4 regions of the Pseudocitrobacter corydidari genome follow, and region 1 is predicted to be linked to each of the others. Evidence: predicted binding sites of a transcription regulator. Region 1 holds the regulator's gene; each other region holds the start of a gene.
The links. The regulator CRP, encoded in region 1, controls carbon source genes, mostly activating them, when cyclic AMP is high. The targets are predictions, from matches to a motif close to ATGTGANNNNNNTCACAT.
Positions count from the first base shown of each region.

Region 2: the regulator CRP is predicted to act here: its motif matches at 759-776, upstream of G163CM_RS03845 (arabinose ABC transporter substrate-binding protein).
Region 3: the regulator CRP is predicted to act here: its motif matches at 1,014-1,031, upstream of bhsA (multiple stress resistance protein BhsA).
Region 4: the regulator CRP is predicted to act here: its motif matches at 929-946, upstream of focA (formate transporter FocA).

Region 1 covers NZ_CP087880.1:4,273,625-4,275,829, forward strand. Annotated here, with positions in the region: gene G163CM_RS19780 (YccS/YhfK family putative transporter) at 1-556, opposite strand, end outside; gene crp (cAMP-activated global transcriptional regulator CRP) at 605-1,237, opposite strand; gene G163CM_RS19790 (OsmC family protein) at 1,538-1,942, shown strand; gene G163CM_RS19795 (phosphoribulokinase) at 2,024-2,205, opposite strand, start outside.
Region 2 covers NZ_CP087880.1:829,612-831,816, forward strand. Annotated here, with positions in the region: gene G163CM_RS03840 (DJ-1/PfpI family protein) at 69-626, shown strand; gene G163CM_RS03845 (arabinose ABC transporter substrate-binding protein) at 919-1,899, shown strand; gene araG (L-arabinose ABC transporter ATP-binding protein AraG) at 1,965-2,205, shown strand, end outside.
Region 3 covers NZ_CP087880.1:1,123,644-1,125,848, reverse strand. Annotated here, with positions in the region: gene ldtC (L,D-transpeptidase LdtC) at 1-582, shown strand, start outside; gene bhsA (multiple stress resistance protein BhsA) at 683-940, opposite strand; gene G163CM_RS05205 (TetR/AcrR family transcriptional regulator) at 1,190-1,825, shown strand; gene G163CM_RS05200 (hypothetical protein) at 2,060-2,205, opposite strand, start outside.
Region 4 covers NZ_CP087880.1:2,032,337-2,034,541, reverse strand. Annotated here, with positions in the region: gene focA (formate transporter FocA) at 13-870, opposite strand; gene ycaO (30S ribosomal protein S12 methylthiotransferase accessory factor YcaO) at 1,271-2,205, opposite strand, start outside.

The sequences.
Region 1 (2,205 bases):
GTTGCGTCAGCAGGCTATATTTGGCTTCGCAGTACTCCGCCAGTTGGCGGTAAAGCAGGCTCAACGACTCGCGCAGCGGCTGTTCGCGCCATAGCCAGAACCAGAACCAGTTAAACAGCCCGTACCATAGCGTGCCGAGCGCGTAGATAAGCAGCGGTTCCCAGATGGGCATATTGCCCGCCAGGCTCAGGGTAAAAATGGCGGCAATCAGCGAGGCCGGAAGCAATCGCCCGTGCAGCGCGCTGATTTCGGCGGTAACGCCCAGCACCATCGCCAGACCGGTAAGAATAAACGGCAGCGGGATATCATCGGCCAGCAACAGTTGCACAATCAGGCTGCAACCGGCGAACAGAGACCCACCGATAATCAGGCGTTTGAAGAAGCGTTTATGGGGAGTATCCAGCCCGGCGATGTTGCAGCAGGCAGGCACTAAAGAGAACAGTAAGCCGTGTTGAAGCTGGCCGAGGATCAGGCCGACGGCGACCGGCAAACATAACACCAGCGTTTGCCGCAGTGCATAGTTGACTTCCGGGTGGTAAATCAGCCTGCGCCACATAAGAGACAAAAACGGCGTATTGCGCGAACAATACGCCGTCAGACGAGATTAACGCGTGCCGTAAACGACGATCGTTTTACCGTGTGCGGAGATCAGGTTCTGATCTTCCAGCATCTTCAGAATGCGGCCCACGGTTTCGCGGGAGCAACCGACGATCTGACCGATTTCCTGACGGGTGATTTTGATCTGCATACCGTCCGGGTGGGTCATGGCATCCGGCTGTTTTGCCAGATTCAGCAGCGTCTGTGCGATACGACCGGTAACGTCGAGGAACGCCAGGTTGCCCACTTTCTCAGAGGTAACCTGCAGACGGCGCGCCATCTGAGAGGAGAGACGCATCAGGATATCCGGGTTAACCTGGATGAGCTGACGGAATTTCTTATAGGAGATTTCAGCCACTTCACAGGCGGTTTTCGCCCGAACCCAGGCGCTACGTTCCTGGCCTTCTTCAAACAGGCCCAGTTCACCGATGAAATCGCCCTGGTTGAGGTAGGAAAGGATCATCTCTTTGCCTTCCTCATCCTTGATGAGTACTGCCACGGAGCCTTTAACGATGTAGTACAGCGTTTCCGCTTTTTCACCCTGGTGAATCAGCGTGCTCTTCGATGGGTACTTATGAATGTGGCAATGAGACAAGAACCATTCGAGTGTCGGGTCTGTTTGCGGTTTGCCAAGCACCATGCGCGGTTATCCTCTGTTATAAGCTATCGCCAGCGGCAAATCAGGCTACCACTGGTGGAAATAATGTCCTTCCCTCTACCTGGGAAGTTGGCCGTCAAAAATTGTCGCAGCCAGTATGTGATGTCCTCTGCATACATGCAGTACGTTTATGTATCTCTGTAGCATCCCGACTGTTTTAGCATAGCTTTCGCCGTGTGTCTCCTGGTGTCTCGCTTCAGCATGACCCAGGTCTACTTCCGTTGCGAGATTTGTTATGTGCGCGTAATCTGACAATAAATTTGCAACTCTGGAGTGACTATTATGCAAGCGCGTGTGAAATGGGTTGAAGGGTTAACCTTCCTGGGTGAGTCGGCTTCCGGGCACCAGATTCTAATGGATGGCAACTCAGGTGATAAAGCGCCAAGCCCGATGGAAGTCGTGCTGATGGCTGCGGGCGGTTGTAGCGCTATTGACGTCGTGTCAATCCTGCAAAAGGGCCGTTACGACGTGACCGATTGTGAAGTTAAGCTGACCTCTGAACGCCGCGAAGAAGCGCCACGTCTGTTCACGCACATCAATCTGCACTTCATTGTGACCGGCAAAGAACTGAAAGATGCGGCGGTGTCCCGGGCGGTGGATTTGTCCGCTGAGAAGTACTGTTCAGTGGCGCTGATGCTGGGCAAAGCGGTGAACATTACCCATTCTTATGAGGTGGTGGAGGGGTAACGCCCGCGTCGCCTTTATGTCGGATGGCGGCTACGCCTTATCCGACCTACGAAAGCTTTGTAGGTCGGGTAAGGTGCTATTTCACCCAATCTTCTTCCCTTCCATCAACCGCTGCACCAGCGGCGTCATGATCAATTCCATCGCCAGCCCCATCTTGCCGCCGGGAACGACCAGCGTATTCATATGAGAGATAAACGAGCCTTGCAGCATCGCCAGCAGCCAGGGGAAATCGATATTGTCGAGATTGCGGAAGTGGATCACCA
Region 2 (2,205 bases), 1.6 Mb from region 1:
TTGTGAGGCAGATTGGTTCGCGCGCAATTATTCGGCCAATCCCCGATTACGATAAAACAGGAGTTACAATGAAACAGGTTGCCGTGCTGTTAGCACCCGGGTTTGAAGAAGGCGAAGCGATTGTCACTATTGATATTCTGCGTCGTTTGCATCTTGAGGTTGAACTGGTGTCCTGCGCCGAATCGCGCGCGGTGGTGAGCTATCACGATATCCCGATGGTGGCGGATGCCACGCTTGCGGAATGTATGGATAAAATCTATGACGCTGTAGTACTGCCTGGCGGGCCGCAGGGTAGTGTGAATCTCGCGGCAAATAAAGACGTGGTGAAGTTTGTCGCCGCACATGATGAAGCCGGAAAATATATTTGCCCCATTTGCTCTGCCGCCGCCCGCGTGCTGGCAGGTAACGGCCTGCTTAAAGGCCGTCGCTATGTCTGTTCTGGCGACTTATGGCAGGATATTAAAGACGGTGAGTATATTGATGCCCCGGTAGTGGAAGATGGCAACCTCATCAGCGGGAAAGGATTTGGTCATGTCTTCGATTTCGCCTTTACCGTAGCGGCGCGCTTATTAGGGGATGAGGCGCCAGTCCGCGATCACGCGGACCACATCTACTATCCGTGGTAATCCGTTATACAAGGATTAGTTAGCTAACAATATAGATTATAATGCTATTGCCAGGGCGAATTGTCGGACAATTCGCCCTTTCTGTATGTCATTTTCTGCTAAATCCATGTATGCAACTACTGTAATTCTGCGGTGTGATGCGGCTCTCTTATGGATAAATATTTTCCCGCTATTAATGTGCTAACAACCGTATAGCAATTAACGAAACGGCTAATACGTTGTTTTACGTCCTAATTAAATTTTATAACCGATTATTTCCCTACAAATAAAAGCACAAAGGCTGGAGTATACCATGCACAAATTCACTAAAGCGCTGGCCGCCATCGGCCTGGCAGCGGTTATGTCACAATCAGCTATGGCAGAAAATTTGAAGCTCGGTTTTCTGGTGAAGCAGCCGGAAGAGCCGTGGTTCCAGACCGAATGGAAGTTTGCTGATAAAGCCGGCAAAGATTTAGGCTTTGACGTCATTAAAATTGCCGTGCCCGACGGCGAGAAAACCCTGAACGCCATCGATAGCCTGGCGGCTAACGGTGCGAAAGGGTTCGTTATCTGTACGCCGGATCCGAAACTGGGCTCGGCGATTATGGCGAAAGCGCGCGGCTATGACATGAAAGTCATCACCGTCGATGACCAGTTCGTTAACGCTAAAGGCAAGCCGATGGACACCGTTCCGCTGGTGATGATGGCGGCCAGTGAAATCGGCGCACGTCAGGGGCAGGAACTCTATAAAGAGATGCAAAAACGCGGCTGGGACGTGAAAGATACCGCCGTGATGGCGATCACCGCCAATGAACTGGATACCGCGCGTCGTCGTACTACCGGTTCGCTGGATGCGCTGAAAGCCGCAGGCTTCCCGGAAAAACAGATTTATCAGGTCCCGACCAAATCCAACGATATCCCCGGTGCGTTTGATGCCGGTAACTCCATGTTGGTGCAACATCCCGGCGTGAAGCACTGGCTGATCGTCGGCATGAACGATAACACCGTTCTGGGCGGCGTGCGCGCGACGGAAGGTCAGGGCTTTAAAGCGGCTGATGTCATCGGCATCGGTATCAACGGTGTGGATGCGGTGAACGAACTGTCGAAAGCCCAGGCCACTGGCTTCTATGGTTCCCTGCTGCCAAGCCCGGATATTCACGGCTACAAAACCAGTGAAATGCTCTACAACTGGGTAGAGAAGGGCGTAGAGCCGCCGAAATTTACTGCGGTTACCGACGTGGTGCTGATTACCCGTGAAAACTTCAAAGAAGAACTGGCGAAAAAAGGTCTGTAAGTCGTGATGCCTCTCCCCCGGCCAGGTTGCCGGGGGAGAGGTGACCCTGTCATTCAGGAGTGGTTATGCAACAGTCAACCCCTTATCTCTCGTTTCGCGGCATTTCTAAAACCTTCCCGGGCGTGAAAGCGTTATCCGATATCAGCTTCGACTGCTATGCCGGGCAGGTGCATGCGCTGATGGGCGAGAACGGCGCAGGGAAATCTACGCTGCTCAAGATTCTTAGCGGCAACTATGCCCCGACGGCGGGCACGCTAACGCTGCGCGGGCAGGATGTCGCCTTTACGGATACGACCGCCGCGCTGA
Region 3 (2,205 bases), 1.9 Mb from region 1:
GGCATTGGTCAGTTAGGTGGTGATACGGTAACACCAACCATGGTGACCACCGTATCGGACAAACGTGCCAACCCGACCTGGACACCCACGGCAAACATTCGCGCGCGCTATAAAGCACAGGGCATAATTTTGCCTGCGGTGATGCCCGCCGGGCCGGATAACCCAATGGGACATCACGCCATTCGCTTAGCGGCTCAGGGCGGCGTTTATCTGCTGCACGGAACGAACGCCGACTTTGGTATCGGCATGCGCGTCAGCTCCGGCTGTATTCGCCTGCGCGATGGCGATATCCGCAACTTGTTTGAGAAAGTTACGCCGGGCACCAAAGTGAATATCATCAACACGCCGATTAAAGCCTCGGTTGAACCGGGCGGCGTGCATCTGGTTGAAGTTCACCAGCCGCTGTCAAAACATATCGATGATGACCCGAAAACGCAGCCTATTGTGCTGAATGAGACGATGAGTGCGTTTAAAGAGAAGGCACAGACGAATACGGATGTGATGAACTATGCGATGGAGCTGCGCTCCGGCATGCCGGTTGACGTCACCCGCCATCATGTTGCGCAAGAGCAGTCGATGTAACGCTGATTCCAGACAGGCAAAAGCCCTGAGTGATGCGATCACTCAGGGCTTTTTTATGGCAGTGGCTTATTTAAAACGGCATTAATGAGGGAGTTAATGCTTATTTATAAATAACAGCCGTACCGTGCAGGTTGTTCGGACCACTTACTGAAGTGATACGGAACGATTTAGCGCCCATTTCGTCTGCTTTCTGAGACAGCTGATCTTCCAGAGAAGCCAGGTTCGGGCCTGCTGATGCCGCGATGGTACCGACTTTGTGCTGATCCGCCGGGGTAGATTGAACTTCAACCGCAGCGAAACTTGCGAATGACAGAGAACTCAGAACAGCGGCGAGAGCCAGAGTTTTTACGTTTTTCATGATTATGACCTATGCAGATGAACTATGATGTAGAGCAAACTTTATTAACTTAACGATCGATAAGGTAATGATAATGAGATCTGGATCACTCGTCAACATGATTTTTATAACGATCATTTAAATAATTAAAATCAGCCTATTTTTCATACCCATATGAATTATTTATTTTTGGGAATTCACCGCTGGCAGCCTGAAGCGATTATTTTTATAATGAGCGTTCACTAAAACCGAAAGAGGTACAACGGCACTATGACAACTGAGACGCAAAGTTGCGCTAAAAAGGGCCGTGGTCGACCAAAAGTATTTGACCGGGAAGCAGCGCTGGATAAAGCAATGACGCTTTTCTGGCAGCATGGCTACGAAGCCACGTCACTCTCCGATCTCGTAGAGGCCACGGGCGCAAAAGCACCTACCCTGTATGCAGAATTCGTGAATAAAGAGGGGCTGTTCCGCGCCGTTCTCGATCACTACATCGCTCACTTCGCTGCTAAACATGAAGCGAAGCTCTGTTGTGATGACAAGCGTGTGGATGAGGCGCTGAAGGATTACTTCACCGCTGTCGCGACCTGCTATACCAGTAAAGACACTCCGGCGGGCTGCTTTATGATTAACACGTCCGCCGCGCTGGCGGCGTCGTCGAAAGAGATAGCCAAAACCATTAAATCCCGCCACGCCGTTCAGGAACAAACCCTGCGCGAGTTTTTACAGCATCGTCAGGAGAAAGGTGAAATTCCGGCCGGGAAAGATGTGAATGAGCTGGCGCTTTTCTTAAGCTGCGTATTGCAGGGCATGTCGATTAGCGCTCGCGAAGGCGCAAGTTTTGACACGTTGATGCAGATTACCCGCACGACGCTGGGGTTGTGGCCGCATATGTTGGGTGAGTGATTTTCTGGCAATAGGATAACGGTTGAGACGGGGAGCGCTGGTATGTGAAGAACTCCCCGTTACGATAAAAGCGCTCTATTTTTCATCATCAGGCACACCGTTTTGAATAGCTTCAAGTCTTTTATCCATTAACACTCGAAAGCAACATGATATTGAAAATTATAAAAACAAAAAATATTTTTACCCGTCGAATATAATTAAATCCCTTCATGCTGACTCCGCCACAGTACCCCGTTACACAGCATCAAGTGACATTGGCTGATAATTATCAGGTCCAATCCGTTTGTCTTTATCTGGTGGTTCTTTTTCTTCATTAAATTGCTCCTTTAACGCCAAAACAGTCGCAAAATGAAGTCGTTCACAAAATTTTTGATTAGCTA
Region 4 (2,205 bases), 2.2 Mb from region 1:
ACAACGCTCACCTTAGTGATGGTCGCCTTCACGCAGGTAAATGACCCAGTATGTCAGCCCAACTAACAGGCCTCCGCCAATGATATTCCCGATAGTCACCGGAATGAGGTTATCAGTGATGAAGTTCATGATAGTCAGGTGAGAAAAACTATCCGGGGTTGAACCAACTGCGGTCCAGAACTCCGGGCTTGCAAAGTTGCGAATCACAATCCCCATTGGGATCATAAACATGTTTGCAATACTGTGCTCAAAGCCGCTGGCGACGAACATGGCAACCGGAAGAACCATAATCATGGCTTTGTCCATCAGGCTGCGGCCAGAGTAGCTCATCCAGACAGCCAGACAAACCATCAGGTTAGCCAGGATGCCGAGTGCAACGGCTTCGATAAATGTGTGGTGCATTTTGTGGTCAGCGGTTTGCAGGACATTCATGCCCCAGCCACCGTTAGCGGTCATATATTCGCCGGAGAGCCACATCAGCAGAACAAAGAGCAGACATCCTACCAGGTTACCAACATAGACGTTCAACCAGTTTTTCGCCAGTTGACCCCATGTGATGCGACCGCTGGCTTTCGCCACAACGATCAGTACCGTGGAAGTGAAGAGGTCGGCCCCGCAAATGACGCAGAGAATCAAGCCCAGTGAGAAGCAGATACCCCCAATCAGTTTCGCGACGCCAAAAGGCATGCCCGCGGTTCCTGTGGTGGCAGTAATGTAGAAAACAAAAGCAATCGAGATGAACACGCCCGCAGTAATCGCCAGATAAAAGGTTTTCAGCGGATGCTTCGTTGCTTTATAGACACCTGCTTCTTCGGCAACTTTGGCCATAGCGGCAGGAACAAGTAGATCAAAAGGGTTGTCAGCTTTCACACTAACTCTCTCTTTATTAAGTCGGCGACGAGATACTAACAAAGCATTATAGATGAGAATTTGATGTAGATCATATCTCGCCTGGCTTATAGGCCCGCAAATCGAATGGTTTTTCATCGAAAGCGGCATAACTTTTTGATTATCAAAGTAAAAATAAATTTTAAAGTTTGCAATATCAGTTGATTTTTTTCGTCAGCCTCCCGTTTTGCCAGTTAATTAAAATGGAGTAATGATCATTTAAATTAACATTATTGGTAAGCTACCAATAATAGTGTTTACTTGTGCGTAACGTAATTATCACAAATTAATTTACGGCATTTTAGAAATAAAAAAAGGGCCGTTAAACGGCCCCATAATATAGCGTAGAGTAATCTTTAAACCTACTTATTCTCCGGTCTTTTTAGCCCTGCTTTGACCAAAACGCAGCTTTTGCACACTGCAGTTTTTCGTAGGTTTGCAGTAGCGACTGGTGCGCAGGGAAGGCTTCGAGATCGCTATCCACGGCTTGTAAACCGTAGAACGGTGCTTCGCCGCTCAGCGCGGCGCTGGCAGCTTCTACGGCTTCAGCACCGTACATACGAATAAACGCATTCAGATATTGTAGCGGCTGGCGTTCTTCTTCCTGCGACAGCAGTAATAAGGTTTGCAGGCAACGATAATAATTCGCACGCTCGGCGCTAAAGATTGACGCGTTGAATTCCATTGTCCACTCGGTCCAGATCAGTGCCTGTTCCAGATCGCCACCGGCCAGCGCGAGCATCGCTTTCAACTCACCGACGCGCAGGGTGTACCAACCATTATCCTTGCCTGTTGCCAGGCCCAGCAGTTCACGTACGCGGGTGAAATCGTCCAGACCTTCTTCATCAAGCTGTTCAATCAGATTCAGGTACTCTTCTTTTTCCCACTCACTGTCTGGCAGGGTCAGAATTGTCTCACGCAGGTGGCTGCCCATATTATTGTTCGCGAGCCACAGATCTTCTGCCGGATAGATATCCGACATTCCCGGCACCAGAATACGGCAGGCGTAGACGCCTAAATGCTCGTAATCCGCGATGTACACTTCTTTATCTTCGGCGTTGAAAATCGCCATCAGGGTCGCGAACTCTTCTTCGGTGGTGCCGGAGAAATTCCAGTCCACAAACGGATAGTCGGCATCCTGCTTAAAGAGATCCCAGGAGATCAAACCGCTGGAATCGATGAAGTGAGTTTCCAGGTTGGCATGCTCGGCGACTTCTTCATCATCAAAGGTTGGCGGCGTGAACACGTCCAGATCTTTCAGACCACGGCCCTGCAGCAGTTCCGTAACGGTACGTTCCAGCGCGACGCCAAAGTCCG